DNA from 4 places in the Halomonas sp. PA16-9 genome. Region 4 is predicted to be linked to each of the others. Evidence: predicted binding sites of a transcription regulator. Region 4 holds the regulator's gene; each other region holds the start of a gene.

Region 1 (7,736 bases), 320 kb from region 4:
GAATTATCCAGGCTTGTTCAATAGCTCGTTTCATTATGTTGCTGAAATTATTTGCAGCCTGCTCAGCCTGCTGGGCATTGGCAGCTGCTTCGGCCTCACCGTCCAGTTGGCGCTGCATAGCCGCCTCGGCAGCTTCTGCGGCTTGGCGTTGGCGCTCAGCTTCTGCTTCACGACGCTGCTGCTCTTCGGCTTCACGCTGACGCTGTGCTTCGGCCTCTCGCTCTCGCTGAGCCTCCTCTTGCTCACGCAATCGCTGTTCTTCAGCTTCGCGTTGGCGTTCAGCCTCCTCCGCTTCACGGCGCTGCTGCTCTTCAGCTTCGCGCTGACGCTCGGCTTCTTCCGCTTCACGGCGCTGCTGTTCTTCGGCTTCGCGCTGGCGTTCTGCTTCTGCCTCTTCGCGTTGCTGCTGCTCGGCGGCTTCCTGCTGGCGTTGTGCCTCTTCCACTTCACGCTGGCGCTTTGCGGCAGCTTCCGCTTCGGCTTCACGTTCAGCCGCTTCAGCAGCCTGCTGTTCGGCCTGCTCAGCCGCTTCTTCAGCTCTACGTTGGGCCTCAGCTTCCGCAGCCGCACGTGCTTCTTCTAGCGCCTGCGCCTCGGCTTCCGCCGCCTGTTGGGTGGCTTCTTCTGCGGCTTGCTGCTCGGCTGCGGCCTGCTGTTCACTAGCTGAAGGCTCTTCCGGTGCATCAGGCTCGGTGGGGGCTTCAGCAGGCGCATTCATCGCCGCCTGCTCTTCCGTTGCTTGCTGCGCCTGGTCGGTAAAGGTTTCGGTGCTTACCAGCGTTGCCTGTACGATCGAGGAGCTGTCAGGTTCTGCGTCTCGATTAGGCAGGCTGATCAAGCTAAACGCTACAATCGCTACGTGCACACCTATCGCCAGAACAGTCGGCCACTTATAGCCGACGTCTTGAGGATCGCGCGGGGATTTCAGTGCCATGTGCTGCGCCTTGCCCTTACCCATCTTTTGACGGCTCAGATAGCAGCCCCACATTAGCCACGCCAGCGCCTTGCAGAGTGCTCATCAAGACGACAATCTGACCGTAGGCCACATTACGGTCGCCGCGTACCATTACCGGTGTGCCTGGGCGACGCTCTATAATCGTTGTCACTCGTGAGGACATCTCATCCAGCGACACCGACGTGGAGTCTTCCCAAGCGTGATGAAGTACCCACCGTCGCTATCAACCGAGATAATGATCGGATCATTATCCTCCTGGATATCAATGGGCTGAGAGGTGACTTGCGGCAACTCAACTTGTACGCCCTGGGTCAACATGGGCGCGGTGATCATAAAGACCACCAGCAGTACCAGCATGATGTCAATGAAAGGGACGACGTTAATCTCCGCCATTGGCTTGCTTTTGCCGCTACGATTGAATGGTCCTTGCATGGCTCTCTCCCTTAGCTGGCGCTCGGTTTGCCGTCACGACCTTGCAAATTGCGGTGCAGGATAGCGTGAAACTCTTCGGCAAAGTCTTCATATTTGCCCAGCAGGCGAGAAGACGAGTTGGATAGGCGGTTATAGAAAATCACCGCTGGAATCGCCGCAAATAGACCCATGGCTGTGGCAATGAGCGCTTCAGCAATCCAGGGAGCCACCGTAGCAAGGGTCGCTTGCTGAGTCAGTGATAGTGCCTGAAACGACCCCATGATGCCCCATACAGTGCCGAACAAGCCGATATAGGGGCTAGCTGAGGCTACCGTGGCAAGAAACACTAAATGCTGGGTTAAGCGATCCTCTTCCCGAGACCACGCTACGCGCATGCTACGCTGAACGCCTTCCAGCACGGTATCCGGGTCACGGGTTTTAGGCATCAAACGGTTAAATTCACGAAAACCAGCTTGAAAAATATGCTCGGCGCCGTGGCGCGGGTCATCGGCAGGAATCTCACGATAGAGTTCGTTTAAGTCGACACCTGACCAAAAAGACTCCTCAAATTGGTTGTACTCTTTCTTGGCGCGGCCCAGCGCAATACTGCGCTGAAAAATCACTACCCAAGAGAGGATCGACCCCACCAGTAGCAGCAGCATTACCAGTTGCACTACAGTACTGGCATTCATTATCAAATGGGGAATGGACATGGTGTTATCGTTCACAGGTGCCCTCATCAATCTATTAGGGTCGGGATTGCCGACGCAGTGAGTGACCTCTTGGTTAAGAGGCCTGGGTCAAAACTTTAAGCGATGCTGGCCATGCTTTTGGCCGTAAACGTTCGGTGCTCAAGCAGGCTATCTCGACTGTGGCAGAGCATAGGAGTTCCTCATTACGCCAAACCTGCTGTTCAAATGTCATCCGACAGCGCCCAACGTTGGTAACGTGAGCACTAATTTCCAACGCGTCATCCAAGTAAGCCGGTTTCGCGTAGTGACAGGCCAAGCGGTATACCACTAGCTGTGTACCTTCGTCTAGCAGCGTTTGCTGATTCAGGCCCAACTGGCGGAGCCATTCACTACGCGCACGCTCCATAAACTTCAAGTAGTTAACGTAGTAGACAATGCCGCCTGCGTCAGTATCTTCCATATAAACGCGCAGCGGCAGTCGATAACCTTCTCTTGTGCAGCTACTCACGGACGGCGCTCTCCTTCCATATCGGTTGCCTGTGCGTGGGGCACGCGCTCAAAGTGCAGCCACGCCTGGCGGGTGGCCACCCGGCCGCGGGGAGTGCGCATCATCAAGCCCTGCTGAATAAGATAGGGCTCAATAACGTCTTCGATCGTGTCACGTTCTTCACTGATCGCCGCGGCGAGTGAGTCAATACCCACCGGCCCACCGTCAAATTTATCGATCATGGCCAGCAGTAGCCGCCGATCCATATGATCCAAGCCGTGGTGATCCACATTAAGCATATTGAGAGCCGCATCAGCCATGGCGACATCGACGACGCCGTTACCTTTCATTTCGGCGTAATCCCGCACCCGGCGTAGCAGTCGGTTGGCAATTCGCGGCGTGCCCCTTGAACGCCTGGCCACTTCAATGGCGCCATCATGGCTGGTTTCAACGCCTAACAAGCGCGCTGAACGCGAGACAATTTCTGTTAGCTCTTCCAGGTTATAAAACTCAAGCCGCTGCACGATACCAAATCGGTCACGCAGCGGGGAGGTCAATAATCCTGCCCGGGTCGTGGCGCCCACCAGGGTGAAGCGGGGAAGATCCAGTTTAATCGAACGTGCCGCAGGCCCTTCGCCAATCATAATATCGAGCTGAAAATCTTCCATGGCCGGGTAGAGCACTTCTTCGACCACCGGTGACAGGCGATGAATTTCATCGATAAAGAGTACGTCGCCAGGCTCTAAATTAGTCAGCATGGCGGCTAGATCGCCTGCCCGCTCGAGTACCGGCCCGGAAGTCGACTTCATACCGACGCCCATCTCGGTGGCAATAATATGCGCAAGGGTCGTTTTACCTAACCCTGGGGGGCCAAATACCAGAGTGTGATCCAGGCTCTCTTCACGCAGCCGCGCGGCGCCGATAAAGATTTCCAGTTGTTCACGCACACGCGGCTGGCCAATATAGTCATCCAGCCGCTTGGGGCGAATCGCGTAATCAATGCGCCCCTCCCCCTGTTCAGGCTCAGCGGCGATCAGCCGATCGTGTTCTAACATAGGTGCTCTTCTTTATGGCGATTCAAAAGGTCTATTCACAAAGGTCTATCCACTACCCACAATTTCGTACTCACACCGCTGCCTGCTTAGCCACCCATGCGCTGGGTGAGCGCGGCTTTAATCAGCGCTTCGGTAGACTGATTGGGGTCAATATCGGCGAGCATTTTCGACGCCTCAGTCAGTTTATACCCCAAGCTAACTAACGCGGCTTCCGCATCGGCAAGACTATCGCGGGTAGAAGCACGGCCATTGGTGGCTTCAAGGGGCAATAGCGCGTCGCTGCCATCTTCCCACTCGGGAAAACGGTCGCGCATTTCAATAATCAGCCGCTCTGCGGTTTTCTTACCCACTCCTGGCAGGGTTGTCAGCGCTTTGCTGTCGTCATCACGGACGCAGCGCATAAAGGCGTCTTCGTCCATACCCGACAGGATGGCGAGTGCAAGCTTGGGCCCTACGCCATTGACCTTGATCAAGGCGCGGAACAGAGCACGTTCATGCTCACGGCCGAAGCCATAGAGTAAGTGGGCATCATCACGAATGGTTAAATGGGTGAATAATGAGACGCTCTCGTTAATCGCAGGAAGTGCGACCAGCGTATTCATTGAGGTTTCTAGTTCGTAACCTACGCCATGAACGTCGATCACAATCCAGGGAGGTTGCTTTGCCACTAGCTGACCACTCAGACGTCCAATCATAAATACGCTCGCACCGGAATGAAAAAAATAGAGTGAAAAACAGGTGATTACTATAAAGCGACTCTGTACAGGTGACCAGTAGTTCAGCCAGCGGTACAGCGGGAATTAAAGCCGCCAGCGTCCAGTTGAGCGACGGCGGCCCCGAGATGGCGCAGCGGGCAAGCCATGGCTGCTAAACACAGAGCCGTTATAAGCATGGGTTAACGCAATGGCTAACGCGTCGGCGGCATCGGCCTGGGGAGTAGCGGAGAGCTGCAGAATGGCGGTCACCATATGCTGCACCTGCTCTTTGTCCGCGCCGCCCTGGCCGGTCACCGCCTGCTTGATCTGCCGCGCGGCGTACTCGGCAAGGCTCAAGCCATGATTGGCCATACACACCATTGCCGCCCCCGAGCCTGGCCAAGCTTCAGCGCTGAATCGGGATTTTTGGCCATAAATACCCGCTCAATGGCCACCTGGGAGGGTCGATGCAGGCCGACGACTTCGCTAAGACCGGCGTAAATTTGCGCCAAGCGCTGCTCCAAGGCCCCTTCTGCCGTGCGGATACAGCCACTCGCTACGTAGCAGGGTTTAACGCCAATAATGTCGATCACCCCGTAACCGGTTACCCGGGAGCCAGGGTCTATGCCCAAAATGCGAATGGGTACGACGGGCTTTTGCTCTTCCATGGCGTCGATACTCGTGTGACTAGAACATACAAAAACACCGACGCCGTGGCGTCGGTGTTGAGCAGCCATCCAAACCGATTTATTCGGCGGCGGGTTCCGCTTTGACTTTCTGACGTAGGCGGATGTTCAAATCTTTCAACTGCTCGGGGCTGACTTCGCCCGGTGCATTGGTCATCAAACAGGCAGCGCTTTGGGTTTTCGGGAAGGCGATGACTTCACGAATAGTTTTGGCACCGACCATCAGCATGACCAAGCGATCCAAGCCAAAGGCTAAGCCACCATGAGGCGGTGCACCATACTGAAGTGCATCCAGCAGGAAGCCAAATTTCTCTTGGGCTTCTTCTTCACCGATGCCTAGAATCTCAAACACCGTGCTCTGCATGGTCTGATCGTGGATACGAATAGAGCCGCCGCCCAATTCGGTACCGTTGAGCACCATATCGTAAGCGCGTGAAAGCGCATTGGCGGGGTCTGCCTTGAGCTCTTCCGGTGTGCAGGAAGGCGCGGTAAAGGGGTGGTGCAGCGGGCTCAGGCGACCACTGTCGTCGGCTTCAAACATTGGGAAGTCGACTACCCACAGTGGCGCCCACTCTTGAGTATAGAGCTCCAGATCAGCACCGAGCTTGACGCGCAGCGCGCCAATGGCTTCGTTAACGATACGGGCTTTATCGGCACCGAAGAAGATGATGTCACCATCTTCTGCGCCCACGCGGTCGAGCAGCTCTTCAACGATGTTTTCCATAAACTTGACGATCGGAGACTGCAGACCTTCAAGCCCTTTGGCGCGCTCGTTGACCTTGATCCACGCCAAGCCTTTGGCGCCGTAGATGCCGACAAACTTGGTATATTCGTCGATCTCTTTGCGCGATAGCTTGGCGCCACCGGGTACTTTCAGCGCCGCTACGCGACCATCATCCGCGCTGGCGGGGCCAGAGAAGACTTTGAAATCGACTTGCTGCATCAGGTCGTCGACATCGGTCAGTTCCAGCGGGATACGCAGATCCGGCTTATCGGAACCGAAGCGATCCATCGCTTCCTGCCAGGTCATGCGCGGGAACTCAGGGAGTTCGGCTTTTAGCACGTCCTGGAAAAGCTGACGAATCATGGCTTCGGTAATGCCCATGATGTCGTTCTCTTCCACAAACGACGCCTCGATATCAATCTGGGTGAACTCAGGCTGACGGTCGGCGCGCAGGTCTTCATCGCGGAAGCACTTGGCAATTTGGTAGTAGCGGTCAAAACCCGCCACCATCAACAGCTGCTTAAACAGTTGCGGCGACTGAGGCAGTGCAAAGAAACTACCCGCGTGGGTACGGCTAGGCACCAGGTAATCACGAGCACCCTCTGGCGTAGCGCGGGTGAGTACCGGCGTTTCGATATCCAGGAAGCCTTGGTTTTCGAGGTACGCGCGCACGTTATGAGAAATACGCGAGCGCAGACGCAGCTTCTCGATCATATCCGGGCGACGCAGATCGATGTAGCGATGCTTTAAGCGCACTTCTTCGCCAACCTTGCCATGCTCATCCAGCTGGAATGGCGGGGTAACGGCGGTGTTGAGCACTTCAACGTCTTTTGCCAACACTTCAATCATACCCGTCGGCATGTTGGCGTTTGGGTGCCTTCTGGGCGCAGCCGAACGCGACCAGTGATACGCAGGACAAATTCACTGCGGGCACGGTCGGCATTAGCGAATGCCTCGGCGGTATCAGGGTCGACCACGAACTGTGCGATGCCGTCGCGATCGCGCATATCGAGGAAAATTACCCCACCGTGGTCACGGCGGCGATGAACCCATCCGCATACCGTAACCGTTTGATCCACCAAAGTTTCGTTTAGCTGGCCGCAATAATGGCTGCGCATGTCAAATCCTGTTCTGTTACGTGGCAATGAGTGTGTCGCGGGCGTCCCGACCCTGACTGCCGCGGCTATGCCGCGGCGCCCTTGTCTTTGGGAGTAACGCTCTTAGCGGTAGCGCTGGAATCGCTTGATTTACCGGCATCTGCAGAGGCAGTTTTGCCATCAGCGGCCAGGTTCTTTTTGCTACCCGTTTTGAAATCAGTTTCGTACCAACCGCCGCCAGCCAAACGGAATCCCGCTGCCGAGACAAGCCGTTCCAAGCCATCACTTTGGCATGCAGGGCAATCCTTGAGAGGATCGGCGCTAATTTTCTGCAATTTTTCCATGCGATGGCCGCAGGCCTTGCACTCATATTCATAGATGGGCATCTTAATGACTCCTAATAAGCTCAACCCTGACAAGCTTAGTTCTGACAGGCCTGATTCTAAAGACCCAGCTCTAAAGGCTCAGCTCTAAAGACCCAGCTCTGACAAATCCAGTTCTATCTAAAAGACTCGTTCTGAAAAGAAAGAACAATGGCGAACACAAACGCTGCCAGGCTGCAATATGTGGCCAGTCGGGGTAAATTCCAAGGCTGCGGTTGATAAAGCGCCGCCATTATACCCTTTTGTGCCCCCTGACGAGCAAGGTTATACAGCCCCCTGCGGTTAATGGAGAGAAGAAAATGCCCCATGCGGTGATACTGGATGCGCAAAGTCTCGGCCCCGAGATCAATTTGGCCGCCATTAAAGAGACGGTTTCAAACCTTGAGGTGTTTGAGCAGAGTACCACGCAACAAGCGCGGGAACGCCTTGCTAACGCCGATGTAGCGATCGTGAACAAGGTAGTGCTGGACGCCGAAACGCTGCAGCAACTGCCAAAACTGCGGCTAATATGCGTATTGGCGACAGGTCTCAATAATATCGATCTTGAAAGC
Region 2 (7,736 bases), 1.4 Mb from region 4:
AAACAGCGCGACAAAGGTCATAGCTGCGCCAAGAGGCGCCATCACCGCCGCCGCCATATCGGCGACTTTAATTTTCCAGACCATAAACACTAGGCCGGAAACCGCCATGGCAATGAAGATAGACTGAGCCAAAAAGGCCGCCGGCACATGGACGTAAATAATTCGGAAGCTATTACCCTGCTGGTAATCCGCTGGCGCAAACGCCAACCCCCACAGCGAGCCAGTGACGATCAACAGCGCCGCCGCGGCCCAAAACCAGGGCTGTAATTTGGCACTAATGCCGTAGAACCACTTGGGTGATCCCAGCTTGTGTATAAAGGCCCACATAGCGTGTCCCGTCCTTAACCGTTAATACTGATACGCAGCGATGCGGCAATCGCCCACGGCGCCAACATGAGTGAGGCGGCGAGCAGCGCGCCCAGGATAGCCAGGTGTGCGGAGACACCCTCTCCAAAAATGGCCGCCTGCACCGCGCCTGCGCCAAAAATGAGTACCGGGATATACAACGGCAGCACCAGTAGCGAGAGCAGCACTCCGCCCCGTGCCAAGCCAACGGTTAACGCCGCACCGATGGCGCCAATCAAACTCAAGCTTGCCGTACCCAATGCAAGCGACAGCGCCAGCACGGCGTAGCTACCCGCCGGCAGCGCCAGCATAATACCCAATATCGGCGCCATCAGCGCCAACGGTAGGCCTGTCAGCAGCCAGTGTACGGCCACTTTGGCCAAACTTAGCGCGACTAACGGCTGCGGCGCCAATAGCAGTTGCTCCAGACTACCGTCGTCATAATCGCTGCGAAACAGGCTGTCTAATGAAAGCAGCGCGGCTAACAAAGCTGCGACCCACAGCAAACCTGGAGCAATCACCGCTAACAGCTCAGGGTCGGGCGAAATAGCGATCGGGAACAGCGTGATCACCAGGGCAAAAAACACCAGTGGGTTGAGCACTTCGCCACGGCGTCTCAGCAATAGCGTTAAGTCACGCACTAGCGTGGCCTTCACTGCGGTCATTAACCCACCACTATGCTCACGCAGTGGCACTGCTGAAACCTGTTGAGCGGTCTCCGAGCTTTGTGAAGAGCCGTGTGAAGAGCTATTTGAAGCGCCATGTAAAGAGCTGTGCAACCCTTTCTCCTCTACCATACAAGCATCGGTGCCCAGTGGAGGTTTCCGCGAGGGCGCTGTAACCCTTTCCCTGGGCGCTATTTTTGTAGTCTGACCGCCATGGATGGCGGAAATGACGGAATTGTCGGGAACACTTTCCGTCCATGACAAAAGACCCTCGCTTCAACCTCCCCTGACACCACGTTGTCGAGAGTTATTTAAGCCGCTATATCCAACTGAGATAGTCCTGCTTTCTACCCTAGAGATATCCGTCTGAGCAACGGTGAAGCGGTTAACTCGTGGTGTGTCGTTACTAACACACAGCCCCCCGCCTGAGCGTGGGCAACTAGCTGTCTTTCTAGATCAGCGACGCCGTGGCGATCAATCGCGGTGAAAGGCTCATCCAGTACCCATAGGGCGCGCGGCGTTAACGTTAAGCGCGCCAGGGCAACACGGCGCTGTTGCCCTGCTGAGAGTTGCCCTGCGGGCACATCTTCAAAGCCTGCCAACCCAACCCGTTCAAGAGCTTCCAGGCGCTGATCTTCATTACCACTTTCCCCACTTAACGCCTGATACCAGGCTAAATTTTCTAACGGGGAAAGCCCTGACTTAATGCCCGGTGCATGTCCTAAATAGAGCAAATTCGCGAGAAAATGTTCACGTGCTTCGTTCATCGCAGCGCCATTCCAGAACAGTTCGCCCTGGTAGTCACTGAGCTGGCCGGAGAGAATTTTCAGAAGGCTGGTTTTACCACTACCATTGGGCCCTTCAATTCGCACTATCTCGCCGCTGCGAACCTCCAGATCTAACCCTTGAAACAGCCAGCGGTCATCGCGTTCACAGGCAAGCTGGCGGGCTTGTAGACACAGGCTCAAGCGTCTCTCCTGGCATATTGATTTCGCGTCGAACTCTACACGTAAAGCCCCTTTCTCGCCACTCACACAATGCGGCGCTGGGTCGCAGCGTGATCTTCATCAATATGTCGTGAGAGCAATTATCTCTGGCACTGTATGCAAAAACAGGTCTACAATGAAAACCACTGTATGAAAGAACATGCAATGGAGATTCTTTGATGACCCTATCGATGGCAGCACCTACCGTTACGTTTGGCCGTAGACAACCGGCACCGCGCCCTTACGCAATGGCGCCTAGCATTACCCGACGCAATACCTATGCACTCAAAGTGCGTGGCAATGCACTGTGTGATTGCAACTTGTTCGATGGCGATGTCATTATTATCCGGCGCTATCAACACGATACCCAGACAGAAACTGCCGTTGCCGAAATAAACCAGCAAACGATCGCCTTGAGGCAGCTCTCTATCAGCCGCTTTGGCGTAGAGCTATGGCCAGAAGATACTTTGCAGCCAGCGCTATTTTTGCACAACCGGGATATTCAGGTACTCGGCATGGTAATGGGTGTGAAAAGTGAGACTACCTTTACGGAGCATTAATGCGCTATCGGGTTCCCGAGTTACCCACAGGGTCATGGCACACGGCTGACATTGAAGTAGAAAAGAGCCAATTTATCACCTGGATCTGCCACGCTCCCGATATCAACGCATTCACTACTCTGCTGAATGCGGCGAAAACCGCGCATCCTAATGCCAGCCACCACTGCACTGCCTACATTGCCGGGCCACCCGGCGAGCAAAATCTGATTGGCTTTTCCGATGATGGCGAGCCTGGCGGCACCGCTGGCCGCCCCATGTATCAGGTTCTCCAGGGGAGCCAACTGGGCCAGATTGGCTGTGTGGTCATTCGTTATTTTGGCGGTACAAAGCTCGGCACCGGTGGCTTAGCCCGCGCCTACACTCAGGCGGTTAGCCATGCCCTTGAGACACTCGCTACCCGGGAAGTGGTTGAGCGCGACACCTACACCCTGCGCCTTACTTTTGCCAATGAAGCGATTGCCCGCGCCTGGTGCGAAGAGCACGACATCCCTATTGAGCAAGCCGACTACGATGGTGATGGCGTTCGCCTGACCATTGGCTGGCCACGGGACTGCCCGCTTGACCTTGCCCCGCTAGAAAACCGCTTGAAGAGTGCTATTGAGGTTCTCTCTGCACCAAAGGCATAACGCAGCAGATGAAAGGGCCCCATATGTCATTGCGAGGAGCTTGCGACGCGGCAATCTCGTTCTGCGGTGGCAAACAAACCGAGATCGCCGCGCTTCGCTCGCGATGACACTCACCGGCCATTGCGAGGAGCCTGCGACGAAGCAATCTCAAGCCTACCCTGAGAACCAACCCCAGATTGCTTCACTGCGTTCGCAATGACACCCCTATGTCGTTGATGGCAGAGGACTAGTTAACCCAGGTATTTAATCATTACCCCGGCCGCGACTGCCGACCCAATAACACCCGCCACGTTGGGGCCCATGGCATGCATCAGCAGGAAGTTATGTGGGTTGGACTCCAGCCCCACCTTATTCGCCACCCGCGCTGCCATAGGCACGGCGGAAACGCCCGCGGCACCGATCAATGGGTTGATGGGCATTTTGCTCACCAGGTTCATCAGCTTGGCCATCAATACCCCAGCGGCCGTGCCGATACCAAAGGCGACAATACCCAGACCTAATATCCCCAGCGTCTCAAATGCCAGGAAACTCTCGGCCATCAGTTTGGAGCCTACCGACAGTCCCAGGATAATCGTGACGATATTGATCAAGGCGTTTTGCGCGGTATCCGACAAGCGCTCGACTACGCCACACTCACGCATCAGATTACCGAAGCAGAACATACCGAGTAGCGGTGCCGCATCGGGCAGAAACAGCGCGACCAGAATCAGCAGCATCAGCGGGAAGATGATTTTTTCCAGCTTGGAGACCGGCCGCAACTGGGTCATCTTGATTTGACGCTCTTTATCGGTGGTCAGCAGACGCATGATGGGCGGCTGTATCAGCGGCACCAACGCCATATAGGCGTAGGCAGCCACCGCGATAGCACCCAGCAGCTCCGGCGCCAGCACGCTGGAGACGTAGATGGAGGTCGGCCCATCGGCCCCGCCAATAATACCAATGGCGGCGGCCTGATTGAGCGAGAAATCCATGATGCCCATCGAGGTGAGCGCCACGGCACCAAACAAAGTGGCAAAAATACCAAACTGAGCGGCCGCACCTAAAAACAGCGTGCGCGGATTGGCCAGCAGCGGACCGAAGTCGGTCATGGCGCCCACACCCATAAAGATAATCAGCGGGGCGATACCTGAACCAATTGCTACTTTATAGAAGTTGTAAAGCATGCCATCGCTATAGCCGACGCCCACGGCGATATCATGTGCGGCACGCACCTGATCCGGTGCGACGCCATCGTGGGCTATCACTTTTAACGATTCACGCCAGGCTTCCGCATTCGCTAACGGATCCAGCGTCGCGCCCAGCGCTGCCGCTATCTGCTGTAGCACTGCGGGTTTCGCCACCTCGATCGCTTGGTCTAGCGCTGAAATCGCCAACCCTGCTTCGGGAATATTGGCCAGAATGCCGCCAAAGCCAATCGGCACCAGCAGCAGCGGCTCAAACTTCTTATAAATGGCCAGGTAAAGCAGCAGTAGCCCCACCATGATCATGACGGCTTGGCCAAGCTCAAGGTTATATAGCCCAGAGCCTTCCCATAACGTTACTAATTTATCCATTACTGGGCCCTTAGAGCTCGATCAGCGCATCGCCTACGGCTACGCTGTCGCCCTCGCTGACGTTAACCTTAGACACAGTGCCTGCGATACTGGCACGCACTTCGGTTTCCATTTTCATCGCTTCAAGAATGATCACCACATCCCCTTCAGCGACTTTATCGCCAGGGCGGACATTAACCTTGAAGATATTGCCGGCCAGCGGCGCATCAATGCTCTCACCAGTGGGTGCAGACACTTCCTCTTTGGGGGCGCCAGTGCTGGCCGCCGTTTGCTCCTGCACTTCGCCCAGTTCACCACCTTCAGACACTTCCACCACGAAGGCTTTACCGTTGAGCTTAACGGTATAGGTTTCCGGGCCACTGCTAGCCACCGGCGCTTTGCTTTCCACCTTGGCGGGTGTCTTTTCAGCACTTGCGTCAGTTGCCTGGGGGGCAGGTTCAAAGGCGTCGGGATTGTCGCGGTTTTTAAGGAACTTCAAGCCGATCTGCGGGAACAGCGCGTAGGTCAGAACATCATCTACTTCGCGCTTGCCTTCGGCCAAGCGAATACCTTCAGCGCTAGCCTTCTCTTTCAGTTCGGCAGCCAGCCTATCCATTTCCGGTGAGAGGTTATCCGCCGGGCGACAGGTAATCGGCTCGCCGCCTTCCAAGACGCGCTTTTGCAATTCGGCGTTGAAGGGTGCTGGGGCAGCACCATATTCACCTTTGAGCAGCGCCTGAACTTCCTTGGAGATCGACTTGTAGCGCTCGCCCATCATCACGTTCATGACCGCCTGGGTGCCGACGATTTGCGAGGTGGGCGTCACCAGCGGAATAAAGCCCAGATCTTCGCGCACGCGGGGAATCTCGCTGAGCACGTCGTCCAGCTTATCGCCCGCGCCCTGCTCTTTCAGCTGGCCTTCCATGTTGGTCAGCATGCCGCCGGGCACCTGAGCAATCAGGATGCGCGAATCAATACCACGCAGCGAACCCTCAAAGGCGGCGTACTTCTTACGTACTTCGCGGAAGTAACCGGCAATATCTTCCAGCAGCTCAAGATCCAGACCGGTATCGCGGCCGGTGTCTTTCAGCATTGCCACCACTGACTCGGTGGGGCTGTGACCGTAGGTCATCGACATGGACGAAATCGAGGTATCGACGTTATCAATGCCTGCTTCCACTGCCTTCAAAATGGTTGAGGTAGAGAGGCCGGTGGTGGCGTGGCAGTGCAGGTGCACCGGAATCGATAGCTCTTTCTTGAGCCGGGTGACCAGATCGAATGCCGTATAGGGCGTCAGTAGCCCCGCCATATCCTTGATAGCCAATGAATCTGCGCCTAAGCCAGCAATGGTTTTGGCGAGATCAACCCAGCTATCCAGGGTATGTACCGGGCTCACGGTGTAAGAGATCGTGCCCTGTGCATGGCCTTCCACGTTACGCACTGCCTGAATGGCGCGCTCGAGATTGCGCGGGTCATTCATGGCATCAAAGACGCGAAAAACGTCAACACCGTTGGTTTTCGCCCGCTCGACAAACTTATCGACAACGTCATCGGCGTAGTGGCGGTAGCCCAGCAGGTTCTGACCACGTAGCAACATGGCCTGAGGCGTATTGGGCATAGCCTCTTTTAATGCACGAATGCGCTCCCACGGATCTTCGCCCAAATAGCGGATACAGGCGTCATAAGTGGCCCCACCCCAGGTTTCCAGCGACCAATAGCCAACGCGATCCAGTTTTTCGGCGATCGGCAGCATATCGTCCAGCCGCATACGTGTAGCGAATAGCGATTGATGGGCATCGCGCAGCACGACATCAGTAATGCCTAGAGGGCGTTTTATTTCGTTCATTGTCATGGCTCACAGTAGAGAGTTGTAAGTTTGTAGTAAAAATAACAAAAAAATAGCCACAAGAGGGCCAAAATGAAAAAAATCGAGAAAGTTAACGACGCCGGCTTGAGCGATAACGATGCACTGCAGCACTGATCACCGCCATGACCTCGTCATTTTGCGCAGAGGAACCCGAAGATGGCGACGATTTATTGCCCGTATTAACAGCCACAGGGCGGGCTGAAAACGCCCAACAAGCTTCGACATCAGCGTAACGCTAATGACCAAAACAGTAAGAAAAACAAACACTACGCCCATACCGAGCGCCATCAACGCCAGCCCTTCTTGCAATAGTTCTAGATCCTGCATAAAGCGATCTCCTTGAAGCCCGGTGTCTTGAAGCACAGCTCAAGTACCATTTTTACGCACATCATGACGCCAATACGGTGAAAGGCGCTTGGCGCAGTAAGGGGAATGCACTAACCTGCCACACCCAGAATAGAATGCAATGGCGCGATAGTGGAAGTCATGGTTGTTAATTTACTACAAAACGGCAGAATCGGCCTAGCCCCGATGGAAGGGGTAATCGACGCCCTGACTCGTGATCTGCTGACCCGGCATGCCGGGTTCGACTGGACAGTCACCGAGTTTGTACGTGTGGTCGATGCGCGCCTGCCGCCAAGAGTGTTTTATAAACACTGCCCCGAGCTTGCGCAACCGCCTGTGGCCACACCAAGCGGCATTCCCGTGCATTTACAGTTACTGGGCTCTGACCCAGTCGCCCTGGCGGCTAACGCGCGCCAGGCGCTTAGCCTGGGCGCGGTGAGCGTCGATCTTAATTTCGGCTGCCCTGCCAAACTGGTTAACCGGCACGATGGCGGCGCCTCGCTGTTACGCCAGCCTGATCGCGTCTATAAGGCGGTTAAAGCCGTTCACGACGCTTTAGAGGGGGAAATCCCGGTGACCGCCAAGATTCGCCTGGGCTTCGCTAATCGCCGTTTAGCGGTGGCCTGCGCCCAAGCCACCGAAGCGGGCGGAGCAGCACAGCTGGTCGTTCATGCACGCACCCGAGACGAGGGCTACCGCCCACCGGCACACTGGGAGTGGATCGGCAAAATTCGCCGCCAAGTGAGCATCCCCGTGGTCGCCAACGGCGATATCTGGACACTGGAAGATTACTGGAAAGCCCGCACCCTG
Region 3 (7,736 bases), 1.3 Mb from region 4:
TTGGTCAGTCAGCGCTATAATACGTTCTTCTGCCTCTGCTATTTGTGCTTGGGCATCGCGTAGTTTCTCACCTACTTCGGCTTGAAACTCTTGCAAAGTAGTTTCTTTTTGCATGCGGTTTTCGCTGATTTGCGAACGAAGCTGAGCAATATTAGATTGAAACTCTGCATTCTCGCCTTCGTACTGTAATACTTGGCGCTCCAGCTCACGCAGACGCTGATTATCACCCAGTCCTTCCCGGTAGAGGGAGCGAAAATCTTCTGCCTCAGAACGTAGTGAGCCAATACGCTGATTATTGACACTTATCCGTGATTCAAGACCATCGATCTGCTCTCGCATTTGAATGATCTGTTGATCCATGGCGTTTAAGCTGCTTTGCAGCGATTGACGTCGCGCGTGGAATAGGCTTTGTTGAACAGCCGTCACTTGCTGGACTCTGTCATCGTCAATTGACATAAGCTCTTCCGGCAGTTCCAGTGTTTCGGTTCCTTGCTGTTCTGCCCAGTAGACGCGCTTCCATCGCACGGTTGATATAGTATTGCGACTGTGCAATCTCCAACTGCGAGCGCACTTGAGTGTCGCTCAATACCACCAGAGGCTGACCAGCTTCTACTTTATCACCATCTTGCACCAACAGTTCCCGAACAATACCGCCCTCAAGATGCTGAACCGTGCGTTTAAAAGACTCCATGGAGACATTACCAGGGGCCACAACAGCCACAGCTAATGAAGCTGTCACAGACCAGAGAATAAACCCGCCAAGCGCTATACCTAAAATAGCGTAACCGAGCTTACGGTAGCCTTTATCACTAGTAGGCAGCTTTTCTTGAGCTTCTCCGTCAATGGTGGTTGGCCCCTGCGGCGTTACGTCGATTTCTTGCTTGGCTGGGAGCTGGTCTTTTTGATTGCTCATATTACGACTCCTCATTGCCATTTCCAGCACCACGACCGCCTGCTATGGCAGAAAGACGGGCAGCGCTTTGCTGGTTCACCTGGGGGCGTGATTTTTTAGCGAACTGGGCAAGCACTTCATCTCGAGGGCCAAACATATTCATTTGACCTTCTTTCATGACCAGTAGCTTATCCATATTTTTTAGTACGCTGGTTCGATGACTTATTACAAACAACGTTGTGCCTTCAGCCTTTAATTGAGCGATTGCCTGGCTTAGCGCTCGCTCACCAGCATCATCTAAGTTTGCATTGGGTTCATCTAAAACCACGAAGACAGGATTACCGTATAAAGCACGTGCTAGACCTAAGCGCTGACGCTGACCACCAGAGAGCGCCCCGCTGTTAGAACCAATAATGGTGTCGTAACCATTAGAGAGCTCCAATACCATTTCATGAACGCCCGCTTTTTTAGCAGCTGTAACAACTTTTCCTGGATCGACATTGCCAAAGCGGGCGATATTTTCACTGATAGTGCCATCAAACAGCTCGATATCTTGTGGTAGGTAACCAATAAAGGGGCCGAGCTCATCACGGTTATATTGATTAATTTCCCCACCATCAAGCCGTACATCGCCCACTTGAGTCGGCCATATGCCCAGCAATACACGAGCGAGCGTTGATTTGCCTGCAGCGCTGGGGCCGATAATGCCGATATGCTCACCTTTCGCGACACTAAAATTAATACCACGAATGGTCGCCATACGGCTTCCGGGAGGAGCAGCAGCAACGTTTTCAACATCCACAACCCCTTGGGGAGGCGGCAATGACATGTGGCGCTGTTCATCGGGTATTTGCGTCAGTAGCTCATTTAACCTGCTATAGGCACCACGCGCGGATACAAACCCCTTCCATCCGCCTATCATTTGGTCAATTGGAGCCAACGCCCGCCCCATAAGGATAGAACCTGCAATCATCATACCTGGGGACATTTCACCTTCGAGTACTAAGAAAGCACCTAGACCAAGAATTAATGACTGAAACAGTAAGCGCATTACTTTAGACGTATTCGTCAATGCGCCTGCACGATCACTAGCTTGTGACTGTTTAGCAAGAAATTCATGGTGGCGCTTTGACCAACGCCCCATAATCCCAGGGAGCATGCCCATAGCATGCAGCACTTCTGAATTCCTTAAATTAGAATTAGCCAGATTTTGCGCTTGAATCTGCTCGCTATTAGCTTCAGCTAGCAGGTTCTTAGTAGATTTTTCGTTAGCCACCGCCAGCGCGAATAAAATAATGCCAGCACAAGTAGCAAATACCCCAAGCCATGGATGGAAAATAAACAAAATACCCAAATAAATGGGCACCCATGGGGCGTCAAAGAAAGCAAATAAACCGTTACCAGTTAGAAATTGCCTCAAACTAGTCAAATCATTGAGAGGCTGAGCGCTTTGGGATCCCTGCGCGACTAAACTGCGTCGGAACATGGCACTATAAAGCCGCTGGTTGATAGTGGTATCTAAGCGGTTACCAATCCTAACCAACATCCTTGACCTAACAAGTTCGAGCCCCCCCATCACCAAAAATAAGAACACGACGACGAGCGTCAACATAATCAGAGTGTCGAGACTTTGCGTGCTGAGGACGCGATCGTACACCTGGAGCATATACATCGGAGGAACAAGCATCAGCAGGTTAACAAACATGCTAAAAAAGCCCACCGATACAAACGAACCTTTACAGGCGCTTAATGCACGCTGCAGATCCGTTGCTTCCTGTTGCTTTGCCATGGAAGGGTCACCGTTGAATCAAAGAAGTCACGCGAAGATTAATCGCGGCAGCATAACAGAAACGCCCCTGTCTAGGGTAGGGGCGTTGAGAGCACTGGTCATGGGGAGCAGGTAAGTCCATGATTATCCAACTAGTTTAGACCATTTAGTTAGCCAAGCAGCATCATACTCCCCCTAACCCTGCTAAGCCAATCAGAATGACATCCCGTTCTGGATCGCTTACTAACTCATTGAGCTAGCACAATAGGCCAGCCGAGCCTGAAGACCATTCGAGCACATTTGCGTAAGTCAAGTTCAACCAAGACATCAGACTGACCTGTGCACTCACACTTCTACAGTTTGTCCACATTTCAAGTACTAACATCGACGCAAGCAAAGATTGGCAGCTCTCGGAAACCCTAGCTAGCATTACCGTTAAGCCACAAAAAAACGGGCGACCCTAACGGCCGCCCGTTCTTTGTGGCTATCCTTTGCCAAGGAGAATGGTTACAGCTGCTTATTTATAAACCGGAAGCCGCGCACAAACCTCGGCCACTTTATCCAACACCTGGGTTTCGATGGCGCTGGTGTCTTCGCCCTTGGCCAGTACGTCCAGAATGTCACAGATCCAACCTGCCAACGTACTACACTCTTGTTCACTGAAACCGCGCGTGGTCACCGCCGGGGTGCCAATACGCAGGCCAGAGGTGACAAACGGGCTTTGCGGGTCGTTAGGAACAGCGTTCTTGTTCACGGTGATATGAGCACGACCCAAAGCAGCATCGGCATCTTTGCCCGTTACGCCCTGCTTAATCAGCGAAAGCAGGAAGAGGTGGTCTTCGGTACCACCAGAGACGATGTCGTAACCGCGATCGATAAACACCTTGGCCATTGCCTGAGCGTTCTTAACTACCTGCTGCTGGTAGGTTTTGAACTCGGGCTCCATAGCCTCTTTGAAGCAGATCGCTTTGGCGGCGATTACGTGCATCAAGGGGCCACCCTGGCCGCCGGGGAAAACCGCTGACTGCAGCTTCTTCTCGATATCAGCGTCGTTTTCCGCTGAGAGAATCACGCCACTGCGGGGGCCGCGTAGGGTTTTGTGGGTGGTGGAGGTGACCACATGGGCATGGGGCAAGGGGCTGGGGTATACGCCTGCCGCGACCAGACCAGAGACGTGGGCCATATCAACGAGTAAGTAAGCGCCTACTTCATCGGCGATTTCACGGAACTTGGCCCAATCAACAATTTGTGAATAGGCTGAGAAGCCGGCGATGATCATTTTGGGCTTGTGCTCGCGAGCAAGCTGAGCCACTTGATCGTAATCAATTAACCCCTGCTCATCCAGACCGTACTGAATGGCGTTGTAGTGTTTGCCAGAAAAATTAGGCTTGGCACCGTGGGTCAGGTGGCCGCCCGCATCCAGGCTCATACCTAAAATGGTATCGCCTGGCTTAACCAGCGCTTGGAACACCGCGCTGTTGGCTTGCGAGCCTGAGTGGGGCTGAACGTTCACGTAGGTGGCGCCGAACAGCTCTTTGGCGTAATCAATGGCCAGGTTTTCAGCGATATCGACGAACTCACAGCCGCCGTAGTAGCGCTTACCGGGGTAGCCCTCAGCGTATTTATTGGTCAGCTGGCTGCCCTGAGCTTCGAGTACGCGGGGCTGGCGTAGTTTTCGGAAGCGATCAGTTCGATGTGGGCCTCTTGGCGCTCCACTTCTTTCTGCATGGCATCAAACAGCACATCATCAAATCCGGCAATTGTCATATCGCGGCTGAACATCGGCGGGAACCTCGTAACGAGAAAGGGTCATCATGGAAGAAGCGAGGGCGCTATCATAACGCAGCCTGACGCGACTTTCATCGCATCCTCGTCAGGTCTTGCATGAGCGTGATTCATGTAATGACAGAGAAAGTGTCATCGCGAACACAATGAAGCGATCTCAGGGGGCGTCAATTTGCGTTTTCCTTCGCCATGCAAAATACTGTATATTTATACAATATTTTAAGCACCAGGATGCCGACGATGCCGGGCCAGTCTTCTCACTTTACCCCTGCCTTGCCGTTAACCTCTCAGCCGCAGCCTTGTGGCCGCGCTGGTTTTAGTGGCTTTCCTTCGCCAGCCCAGGATTACGAGCCATGCACGCTGGATCTCAACACACGGCTGGTTAAAAACCCTACTGAGACGTTTTATGTCACCGCCACCGGCGACAGCATGGAGGGTTGGGGAATTTTTGAGGGTGATTTGCTGGTGGTTGATCGCAGTATTGAACCGCAACTGGGACATATTCTGGTCGCTATGCTAGAGGGCGAGGCCCTAATTAAACGCTATGCGCTCTATCGGGGAACGCCGCACCTGTGCTCAACACATCCTAACTATCCGCCACTGCCACTTGAAGGCAGCGACTGCCAGCTATGGGGGGTAGTGCGCGCCGTCGTGCACGAGTACTTGCGATGATCGGTCTAGTCGATGCCAACAACTTCTACGTCAGCTGCGAGCGGGTTTTTCAGCCCAAGCTGGAAGGTAGGCCCGTGGGGGTAATGTCGAACAACGACGGCTGTGTCATCGCCCGCTCCGCCGAGTTAAAAGCGCTGGGTATCCCTATGGGTGCGCCAGCCTTCAAGCTTGAAGAAATGCGTCAGCGCGGCGAGATCCACCTGCTGTCGTCTAACTATGAACTCTACGGAGATATGTCGGCACGGCTGACCCAACTACTACGCGATGCCTGCCCTGCAATTGCGCCCTACTCAATAGATGAAATGTTCGTCTACCTGGAAGGATTAACCACAGAGCAGTGTGAGAGGCTGGGGCGAGAATTGCACCATCGTATTCGCCGCCATTTAGGGTTACCGGTGTGTGTTGGGCTGGCACCCACCCACACGCTCGCCAAATTAGCCAATCACCTTGCCAAGCAAGACCCACATTACCAAGGCGTTTGCCTGCTTAATGGACAAGATCACACGACGCAGGCGCTGCTCAAACGTACGCCGGTGGGCAGCGTGTGGGGCGTCGGCCATCGGCTTGCCGGGCGCTTAGCGATTGGCGGCGTGACCACCGCTTGGGACTTGCGTCAAAGCGACGACAAGCAGTTGCGCAAGCGCTTCTCTGTGGTGCTGGCGCGCACCGCGCTCGAGCTGCGTGGCACGCCTTGTATGGAGATGAACGCCCTGGATCAACCGCGCCAACGCATTATGACCTCGCGCTCTTTCGGCCAGCCCACCGGCGTTTTTGCAGAAGTACATAATGCACTGCGGCGCCACGCCCAGCGCAGCGCTGAAAAACTTCGCGAGCAACGTAGCTTAGCTCGTGCGGTGATGGTATTTCTCAACACTAACCGTCATCGCCGCGATCAGTTGCAATACTTCCCGCAGGCGCTGATCGCCCTGCCCTCACCCAGCGACGATACCCGGGTGATCCTTGATGCCGTACGCCAAGGCCTTGAGCAGATTCATCGCCCCCGCTACCAGTTCATGAAAGCTGGCGTGATGCTGCTGGATTTAGTGGATGCAGAGCAGCACCAGCTTTCGCTGCTGCATCCGCCAGTCCGTGATCGCCATCCGTTTTTAATGGCAACCGTGGATCAGATCAACCAGCGCATGGGGCAAGGCACTATCAGCTTTGGTATGACGGATGCCCCTGCTGCTTGGCAACTGCGCTGCGCCCACCGCTCAGACCGCTATACCACGCGCTGGGACGAGTTGATGAAAGTGGGCACTCACCCCGGCGCAGTCGCCGCCGCCGAGGCAAAGCAGAAAGAGAAGCAGAAAAAACAGCAGGCGTTAACCAGCGCTAAGCGCAGTACGCAGCCGCGGGCTTAAGGTTTCTCCAAGCGCGACCATGGTAAACAGAATCCCCAGCAACCAGGGCCAGTGAGCCGCAAACGAGACCTGATAAACGCCCAGCGCGTCGACAAAAATCACCACAATGCCCAGCGGGCTAACGTAGCGCACCATGGTTAGCCACAGCGCATAAGACAAGGGGGCAAGCCCCAGCTCGTCGCGGAAGGTCTCGCTTTTCAGCACAAACCCCGCTACCACTACCGTGCCCAGGCCACCCAACGGCATCATCCAGCGCGAGGTTAAATAATCCAGCCAGTCAAAGAAGTTCTTACCGGCCAGTGTCCAATCCGCGCCCAGGTTAAACGACAGCATCGCCAGTGTGCTAATCAACCACAGCACAATACCGGTGCCCCAGGCGGCTGCCGAACGCGAGATACCTTTGTTGTCGCACAGCCAGGAAACCGTGGCTTCGACCATAGAGATCGAAGAGGTCAGCGCTGCCATAGAGAGCATCAGAAAGAACAGAATGCCAAACAGGGTGCCCAGCGGCATCGCCTGGAAAGCCAGCGGCAGGCTCATAAAAATTAGCCCTGGGCCTTCGCCGGGGTTCATGCCATTGGCGAAAATAACCGGGAAGATCGCAAGCCCCGCCATCAAGGCAACAACGGTATCCGCCACCGCCACACTCACCGTGGTGCGGCCAATAGAGGCGTCTTTAGGCAAGTAGCTGCCGTAGGTCAGAATCGCTCCAGAGGCCAGCGAGAGGGTGAAAAACGCATGACCCAGCGCTGCCAGCAGGCCTTCGCTAGAGAGGCTGCCCGCATTGAAGGAGAACAGAAAGTTAACCGCAGCGCCAAAGCCACCGGAAAACATACCAAAGCCAATCAACACCACCAGCATGATCACCAGCCCCGGCATCATCCAGCTAACGCTCTTCTCGATTCCCTGCTGCACGCCTTTACCCACGATCAACATGGTGGCCAGCGTAACCAGGGTGCTCCAGAAACCGAGGTTCAGCGGATTGGCGTTATTGGCCCCGAACACAGCGGCCATCTCATCAACGCTGCTGCCCGCGAGCCCCCGGTCAGCATCTTCCACAGATACGAGAACGACCAGCCCGCCACCACCACGTAAAACGACAGGATCATAAAGCCGCAGAGCATGGCCATCCAACCAATCAACGACCAGGCCGATGAACGGCCAGACTCATTGACCACGCGCCGTATGGCATCCACCGGGCTACCACGTCCCCGCCGACCAAACGCGATTTCGACCATCATCACCGGCACACCCACGG
Region 4 (7,736 bases):
ATCCGCTAGCGCTTCCAGCTTAGCGTGAGTACGACGCCAACGGCCCAATGCACTCAGCGCATCTAGGTCTGGGCGCGCACGGCTATAGCGCAACTTAGCGGGGCGCTTAGAATTGATTCCGTGGCATGCCTCCATCACTTCAAGCGCGGAGGCTCGGTCATTACATACCAGCAGCATATCGCAGCCTGCTGCCAGCGCTGCCTGGGCACGCGCTTTGGGGTCTCCCGCTTCGTGGGCGCCTGCCATACTCAGATCATCAGAAAAAACGCAGCCTTTGAAGCCGAGCGATTCCCGCAACATGCCCAACCAACTGGGTGAAAATCCTGCTGGGCGTGTATCGAAAGCACTATAAATAACGTGCGCCGGCATGACCCCATCTAACTGCGAGGCTAATTGGGTAAAGGGCACAAGATCGTGCTGTTTAATCACGTCCAGCGGGCGATCGTCTACTGGCAAGGCAACGTGGGAGTCCGCCGCAACCCCGCCGTGGCCGGGAAAGTGCTTGCCCACAGCAGCCATACCGGCATCATGAAGCCCTTGAATAAACGCGCTACCTAGTTGAGCCACGTGCTGGGGGTCATTACTAAAACTACGATCGCCGATAACGCTGGACAGACCGCTCTCAACATCTAATACCGGGGCGAAGCTCAGATCCAGACCGCAGGCAGCCATCTCCATCCCTAACAACCAGCCGGCATCTTTGGCTAACGCCAGCCCCTCTTCCGGGGTGGTGCGGTAGCTCTCACCGATACGCGCCATGGCAGGCAGGCGTGTTAACCCCTCTTTTATGCGTTGAACGCGACCGCCCTCTTGATCCACGGCGAGCAGTAAATCAGCACGCACGCGGCGAATATCGCTGCAGAGCTGGCGAACCTGATAGCCATTTTCGACATTGCGGGCAAACAGAATAACGCCTCCGACCGTCGGTTCTAGCAGCAAGCGCTTTTCTGCAGCCGTCAATTTGGTGCCTTCAAGGTCAAGCATGACCGGGCCTAACGGTTGAGTCATCGTGATAGGTCCATGAAAAGGGGCGATGATTCTAGACGATCGTCTAGCGGTGTCAAAATCTGATCAATCAAAGGACTGGCGGCCACCGTGCAACCAAACAGGGGTACCCGGCAACGCTAACGAAAAGATATAGAGCAGATCAGGATTGCGTAAACGAATACAGCCGTGGGACGCAGCAACGCCCATGGGCTCGTCAGGCGGCGTCCCGTGCAGGTAAATATAGCGCCGTTGCGAGTCCACCTGACCACCGCGGTTCACGCCCTTTTCCAAGCCACACAGCCACAGTATGCGGGTCAGAATCCAGTCACGCTCTGGATGCTCTTCGGCGAGTTCGGGCGAAAATGTCTCGCCCGTCCAGCGGCGACCTCGAAACACCGCATTTTCGGGCATATCTCCGCCAATGGCCGCGCGCACATAGTGCCACCCGCGGGGGGTTTTACCACTGCCATTGCGCTCCCCGCTTCCGGCAGCACCGGATGAAATAGAACACTCATGGAGCACTTTTGGCCCTCGCCAACAGCGCAGCAACTGTTCGGTAGTATCAATCTCCAGCCAGATATGTTCCGTTGGAGGTAGCTCAGCTAGCGTAGGAGTTCGCATGTTTTCCTTCTTCTGGCTTGGCACCGTCAAGGGCTATGGGTAACGGCGCATTCATAGCAGCCACCACTACCGGGAGCAATCGCCTGACCAAATCACGCACAGAGACCTGCTCGTGGTAATCCTTCTCCGCGATATCGCGTAGCGCATCAAGGCCAGACAGGGTAAAGATTACCGTGCCGAGCACAAAGTGTAGCCGCCAAAAACGCTCGGCGTCAGGCAGATCCGGCGTTGCTTTGCGCACAAGCTCGGTGAAGCGTGTAAACACATCGCCATACTCTTCCTGGATATAACGTCTTAGATGTCCCTGTGCTTGACTGTAGGCAAGACCCAGCAGGCGCATAAACACTTTCAAACTATTGCGCTCGGCGGGCACCGCGAGAACGGTAGTTGCCATGGTCTCGAGCAGTGTTTCCAGCGGGATAACGCGCCCGGCGTGTTGGCCCTCGAGCTCATCTAGCGCAGTATGAAAGCGCTGACTAAACGGATCCAGGTAGCGGGCAAAAACGGCCTGAATCAAGGCTTTTTTGGAACCAAAATGGTAATTAACAGCGGCTAAGTTAACCCGCGCTTTGCTAGTGATGTTGCGCAGCGAAGTTTCAGCAAAACCCCGCTCTGCAAACAGCACCTCGGCGGTGTCGAGTATACGGGTCACCGTATCAGATTGAGCCATGTCGCTCTCCAGGGAAACAGGTGTTTAAAACATAGCAAAATACTATGCCATAACGTAGGCGGGCTCAACGCTTGATTTATTGACAAAATGTGACGTATTAAATAAGCAGAAACTTAGTTTCAAACGATTAGAAAAATTGCATAGACATCGGCAATAGGCACTGACAAGCCATATACTGGACAGAGGAACATACTGTATACTTAAACACTTATTGATTAAGTCGACATTTAACTTGTTACTGTCTATTCACTATTTATGGAGTCTGGTATGTCGCGTCCGCTAACCGCTCGCCAACAGCACGTGTTTGATTTTATCGTTAAGACCATGGGCGAATTTGGCTACCCTCCTACCCGCGCCGAGATTGCCAAAGCACTTGGCTTCCGCTCACCCAATGCGGCTGAAGAGCACCTGCGCGCGCTGGAACGCAAAGGCGTTATTCGCATTATCCGCAACACCTCTCGCGGCATCCGCCTGCCCAACCAGGAACCTCAAGAAGTCCTGGATAGCGCAGTCCCCGCCTTACCCACAACCAACGTGGAAGCCCCACCCACTGGCCTGCCTGTGATCGGGGAAGTAGCTGCCGGCAGCCCCATTTTGGCCGCCGAACATATTGATCGCTACTGCCCGCTACCGGCCGAGTACTTCACTCCCAAAGCTGACTATCTGCTGCGCGTACGCGGCCTTTCCATGAAGGATATTGGCATTTTGGAAGGTGATTTACTGGCGGTTCATCGCACTGACCGGGTTCGCGATGGCCAGATCGTGGTTGCCCGCCTGGACGATGAAGTAACGGTTAAACGCTTCAAACGCCAGGGGCATCAAGTGACGCTGTTTGCAGAGAACCCTGATTTTGCGCCCATTGAAATCGACCTGCGCTCTCAAGCGCTCGATATTGAAGGCGTTGGAGTCGGCGTAATTCGTGGTGGCAACGGCCAGGCACTCGGCTAATAAATCCGCTACTGCAGGTCGATATAGCGGTGGTCATTGAAGGTGGCCACCCAGTTTGGGTGATAGACCAGCAGGATGCTCAGCAGCATGCCAGTAATAAATGCCTCTGAAGGCATTAGCAGTGGTAAAAAACGCGCATACTCCTGGGCGAGATAGATCGCCTCAGGGTCTGTACCCGCGACGATAATCAGCACTACCGCCGCCAAGCCTCCTCCCAGCGTTGCCAGCGCCGCGCCAAAAAAGCCGCAGGCAAACAGAAATACCATCAAGTTATCCGGCAGGCGGCGATCTACCAGCCGCCATACCGTGCCAATAACGGCCGCCGGGACGATCCCGGTAACCAGCACATTTGCCCCCAGCAACATCCACTCATTGCGGCCAATCACCACCATGGCAATGTTGATCAGCACGTTGCTAATCAGCGCTAATGGCGCTTTAAAAACGAGTGTCATCAATACTGTAAAAACAAGGTGTAGCGTTAGCCAATCAACAGCCTGGGCACGAAGCTGCCACATCAGCATCACCGCCAGCGTAGCACCCAGCCAGCGGTGCTGAAGCGCTGAATCCGCTATCAACACCTGCCAGGGCCGCCCCAAAGCGCCCATGCGATCACTGCTAACGAGAGTAGCCAGGTGAGCAGCAGCGCCCAGGGCGCTAATACACTTTGCGCAAATGACATGGCGGCCTCTCAGGTTGATGGGCGGGCATTATAGAGTACTTAGCTAAATACCACTGTCTTGTTGCCATGCACCAACACACGATCCTCTAAGTGCCAACGCAAACCGCGAGCGAGCACGGCTTTCTCCACATCACGACCAAAGCGGACTAGATCAGTAGGCGTATGACAGTGGCTAACGCGATGGATATCCTGTTCGATGATGGGGCCTGCGTCGAGTTCCTCGGTCACATAGTGGCAGGTAGCGCCAATCAGCTTAACCCCCCGCTGGTAGGCCTGGTGGTAGGGCTTAGCCCCGGCAAAAGAGGGCAAAAAGCTGTGGTGAATATTGATCACTCGCCCCGCATAGCGCGCGCACAGCTCAGGGGGCAGTATTTGCATATAGCGCGCCAGCACCACGCAGTCGGCGCGGGCACTGTCGATTTCGGCCTGAACCTTGGCAAACGATGCTTGCTTATCGTCGGGGTCGACCGGTACATGGTGATAAGGAATACCGTACCACTCCGTCAGCGAACGCATATCATCATGGTTGGAGATAACCCCGACAATGTCGCAATCCAGTTCCCCCGCCTGCCAGCGGTAAAGTAGATCTACCAAGCAATGTGACTCCCGCGACACCATCAGCACGACGCGCCTACGCTGCTGGGTATCCACCAGCGACCACTGCATATTGAATTCGCTGGCTATCGGTTCAAATGCCGCGCTCAGCGCTTCCGCCGACATACCTACCGAATCCGCCAGAATTTCGTAGCGCATAAAAAGCAGCCGGTTTCTAAATCGGAGTGCTGGCTAGCTTCGGTAATGGAGCCGCCCTGCTGGGCAATAAAGCTCGATACCCGTGCAACAATACCCACCCGGTCAGGACAGGAAACTACTAAACGATAATAATGAGACATGTGAGCTACTCTTGACCTATTGCTAAGTTAATTATGACAAACCAGCGGCTTAGGTCGCATAGTGTATCGGAAGGCCGTGGATGATTGTTAGCTGCCCCTGCCTTCCCGTATAGTTAAGACACTACTTTTTAGGTTTTTCATAACAGATGCATTCACCACGCGTTCAAATTCGCCCCCGTCGTCGTCCACCGCTGCGCATTTTGCCGCTGGGGGATGCGGTGAGATTGGAATGAATCTAACGCTATACGGCTATGACGATCACTGGATAGCCGTGGACTGCGGCATGATGATCCGCCAGGATCTTCCCAACTCGCCGCTGCAGGTACCCAATCTTGATACGCCGAAAGCACTAGGGATCGTGCCCAAAGCGCTATTTATCACCCATGGTCACGAAGACCACATTGGTGCCGCAGCCTGGCTATGGCCGATGTGGAACTGCCCCATTTACGCCACCCGCTGGCGGCAGGCCTGTTGCGGCTAAAATTTGCCGAGCATCAGCTTAGCGGTGCGGCTATCCATGTCATTGAACCTGGCGAGGCCCTAGAGAGCGGGCCATTCACGCTGCGCTATTTACTTTTAACCCACTCCATTCCCGAAAGCTGTGCGCTAATAATGATGGCCGGTGGCTATCGCGTTTTACATACCGGCGACTGGAAACTCGACCCTGAACCGATTATCGGCACGCCGATCAGTGCAGCCCTCTTCAAGGCGCTTGCCCCGGTTGACTTGGTAGTGGGCGATTCCACTAACGCCCCCATGCCCGGGCACTCCGGCAGCGAGGGGGACGTCGCCCGCGCCCTGACAAAAACCCTCAGCAACTGCCAGGGCCGGGTGGTGGTCTCCTGCTTTGCCAGTAACCTTGCCCGGGTGTTAGCGATAGGGCGCGCCGCTCAGAAGTGTGGCCGACGCATTAGCTTGATGGGCCGTTCAATGGAGCGCATGGTCAGCGTTGCCCGGGGGCTCGGCTATATGGATGATTTACCGCCTTTGGTGCCCAATCATGACTTAGGCTATCTTCCCCGGATGAAGTGGTGATTATCGCCACCGGTAGCCAGGGTGAGCCCCGAGCTGCGCTACAGCGCCTCGCCCAGGGTCGCCACCCTTTTGTGGATCTTCAGCCGGGCGATAACGTTATTTTTTCGGCTAAAGCCATTCCTGGCAATGAACGCCCCATTGAACAGCTTAAAAAGCGTTTGGCGCACTTAGGTGTCAACCTCTACGACGAGTTCAACCACCCTGAACTGCACGCTACCGGGCACCCCGCTCAGGATGAACTGATCAAGCTGTATCAGTGGGTCAGGCCAAAACATCTCATACCGGTGCATGGCGAAGCCCGCCACCAACAGGCTCATCAGACTATTGCCAAACAGCTAGGCATTAGCGCTCCATTGACGCCGGTGAACGGCGATCTAATTTGCTTTGACAGTCACGGGCTGCGCTGTGAGTCGCGCTATCCGCAGCCGCCCTGCATAGTCAGTCAAAACAGCGTGGTGCCCCACCCTGGCCTTGAGGTGCACGACGCCAACAAGGCCCGTCGCGGCAGCTTATACTTAGCGCTGCCGGTGACGGCTACTGACACTGGATGGGCGCGTATTGGCCGTTTGATGCTGGATGCCTCGGGGGCCAGCCCGCTGGATGAAGATAGCTTTAATGATTGGCTGGATGATCAGCTTGAGGAGATTGCAGCAGAGACGCTTGCCGACTTGCGCCAAGCATTACAGCCTCGCATGGTGCAGTGGCTGGCGGAGCATATGCAGCACCTGCCCGATGTACATCTACAGATTATGGCCGCCGAAATGCCAGAGACTATCCCCCTGGACAACGCCGCCAATCGTTAGAGCTGCGCATTATTGTGAAAAAAAGCGCAGCAACGCGGCCGTCTCACTCCCAGCGCGCTGCATCTTGTTGATCAGAGTGACGCTCTTTGACCCAATACTCGCCCTGGGCAGAGTGCTCTTTCTTCCAGAAAGGCGCCTGGGTTTTCAGATAATCCATAATAAAATCGCAGGCTTCGAACGCCTCACGCCGGTGTGCGCTGGCCACGAGTACGCGCACAATCGGATCGCCTGGCCCCAGGTAACCGACACGATGAATAATCCGCACCGCTTGGAGCGACCAGCGCTGCCAAGCCTGTTCACCAATCTCCGTCAGCGTACGCTCGGTCATTCCCGGATAGTGTTCCAGCGTTAACCCTGTGACGTCCGGCGTTTCATTAAAATCACGCACTAAGCCGGTAAAACACACCACCGCGCCAATATCACTACGCCCCGCCAAGGCATCGTCATAGCCGTAGTCCATTGGAAACGGGGCTGCTTGAATCGTTACTTTAATATCCAGCTTATTATCCACCCTCACCCCCCTGTTACTGCGGGAAAAACGCCACTTCGTCATCATCGGTCACTAACGCCTCGTCATTGGCCATGACCTGATTAATCGCACACAGCGTACGCTGGTCGGTGAGTTGTTTAAAGCGACTATCCTGCTCGGCCAGCGCGGCTTTTAATCCACTAATGTCGCGGCTAGCCAGTTGATCGAGACTCACGACGGTCTCACTTTCGCCTACCCGCTCGCGCAGTTCGGCTAAAAACTTAACCCGCACGCAGGGTGAAGGGCAGCGCTCGCCCAAGCTGACTTCTCCGGCTACGCCGTCACCGGTAACAATCGGCGCCTGGGTGCTCATACGCTGGTAGTCGCCACGCTGACCACCTTGCTTGCTGTCGAGTTGTATAGCCTCGATACGCATACCTTTATCGACCGCTTTGCACATATCGTAAAGCGTCAAACAGGCTACCGAAACAGCGGTAAGAGCTTCCATTTCGACCCCAGTGCGTCCATTCAAGCGACACAGCGAGGTCACATGAACGCAGGATTCGGCCACATCAATATCGAACTCAACAGAAACCTTGGAGAGCGCCAGTGAGTGACAGAGAGGAATCAG

The links. The regulator LexA, encoded in region 4, represses DNA repair genes until DNA is damaged. The targets are predictions, from matches to a motif close to TACTGTNTANNTANACAGTA.
Region 1: a site for LexA is predicted at 4,357-4,376, ahead of ruvA (Holliday junction branch migration protein RuvA). Genes of this name have one in related genera too.
Region 2: a site for LexA is predicted at 2,108-2,127, ahead of FDY98_RS03615 (LexA family protein). Genes of this name have one in related genera too.
Region 3: a site for LexA is predicted at 4,643-4,662, ahead of FDY98_RS07465 (LexA family protein). Genes of this name have one in related genera too.

What each region holds. Positions count from the first base shown of each region.
Region 1 covers NZ_CP040451.1:2,556,810-2,564,545, reverse strand. Annotated here, with positions in the region: gene tolA (cell envelope integrity protein TolA) at 1-934, opposite strand, end outside; partial or broken gene tolR (protein TolR) at 951-1,387, opposite strand; gene tolQ (protein TolQ) at 1,399-2,094, opposite strand; gene ybgC (tol-pal system-associated acyl-CoA thioesterase) at 2,153-2,518, opposite strand; gene ruvB (Holliday junction branch migration DNA helicase RuvB) at 2,563-3,600, opposite strand; gene ruvA (Holliday junction branch migration protein RuvA) at 3,687-4,295, opposite strand; partial or broken gene ruvC (crossover junction endodeoxyribonuclease RuvC) at 4,401-4,963, opposite strand; partial or broken gene aspS (aspartate--tRNA ligase) at 5,043-6,823, opposite strand; gene FDY98_RS11795 (FmdB family zinc ribbon protein) at 6,889-7,188, opposite strand; gene FDY98_RS11790 (D-2-hydroxyacid dehydrogenase) at 7,485-7,736, shown strand, end outside.
Region 2 covers NZ_CP040451.1:770,179-777,914, reverse strand. Annotated here, with positions in the region: gene FDY98_RS03630 (heme ABC transporter permease) at 1-327, opposite strand, end outside; gene ccmB (heme exporter protein CcmB) at 342-1,010, opposite strand; gene ccmA (cytochrome c biogenesis heme-transporting ATPase CcmA) at 1,358-1,978, opposite strand; gene FDY98_RS03615 (LexA family protein) at 2,176-2,556, shown strand; gene FDY98_RS03610 (IMPACT family protein) at 2,556-3,182, shown strand; gene FDY98_RS03605 (sodium ion-translocating decarboxylase subunit beta) at 3,413-4,735, opposite strand; gene oadA (sodium-extruding oxaloacetate decarboxylase subunit alpha) at 4,746-6,560, opposite strand; partial or broken gene FDY98_RS03595 (OadG family protein) at 6,652-6,908, opposite strand; gene FDY98_RS03590 (tRNA dihydrouridine synthase) at 7,068-7,736, shown strand, end outside.
Region 3 covers NZ_CP040451.1:1,601,012-1,608,747, reverse strand. Annotated here, with positions in the region: gene FDY98_RS07480 (HlyD family type I secretion periplasmic adaptor subunit) at 1-456, opposite strand, end outside; gene FDY98_RS27375 (biotin/lipoyl-binding protein) at 446-913, opposite strand; gene FDY98_RS07475 (type I secretion system permease/ATPase) at 915-2,681, opposite strand; partial or broken gene glyA (serine hydroxymethyltransferase) at 3,178-4,442, opposite strand; gene FDY98_RS07465 (LexA family protein) at 4,686-5,117, shown strand; gene FDY98_RS07460 (Y-family DNA polymerase) at 5,114-6,478, shown strand; partial or broken gene FDY98_RS07455 (sodium-dependent transporter) at 6,440-7,736, opposite strand, start outside.
Region 4 covers NZ_CP040451.1:2,881,440-2,889,175, forward strand. Annotated here, with positions in the region: gene nagZ (beta-N-acetylhexosaminidase) at 1-1,008, opposite strand, end outside; gene FDY98_RS13320 (L,D-transpeptidase) at 1,072-1,608, opposite strand; gene FDY98_RS13325 (TetR/AcrR family transcriptional regulator) at 1,586-2,278, opposite strand; gene lexA (transcriptional repressor LexA) at 2,546-3,226, shown strand; gene FDY98_RS13335 (energy-coupling factor ABC transporter permease) at 3,235-3,831, opposite strand; partial or broken gene purU (formyltetrahydrofolate deformylase) at 3,945-4,798, opposite strand; partial or broken gene FDY98_RS13345 (ribonuclease J) at 5,028-6,636, shown strand; gene moaE (molybdopterin synthase catalytic subunit MoaE) at 6,680-7,096, opposite strand; partial or broken gene moaC (cyclic pyranopterin monophosphate synthase MoaC) at 7,150-7,736, opposite strand, start outside.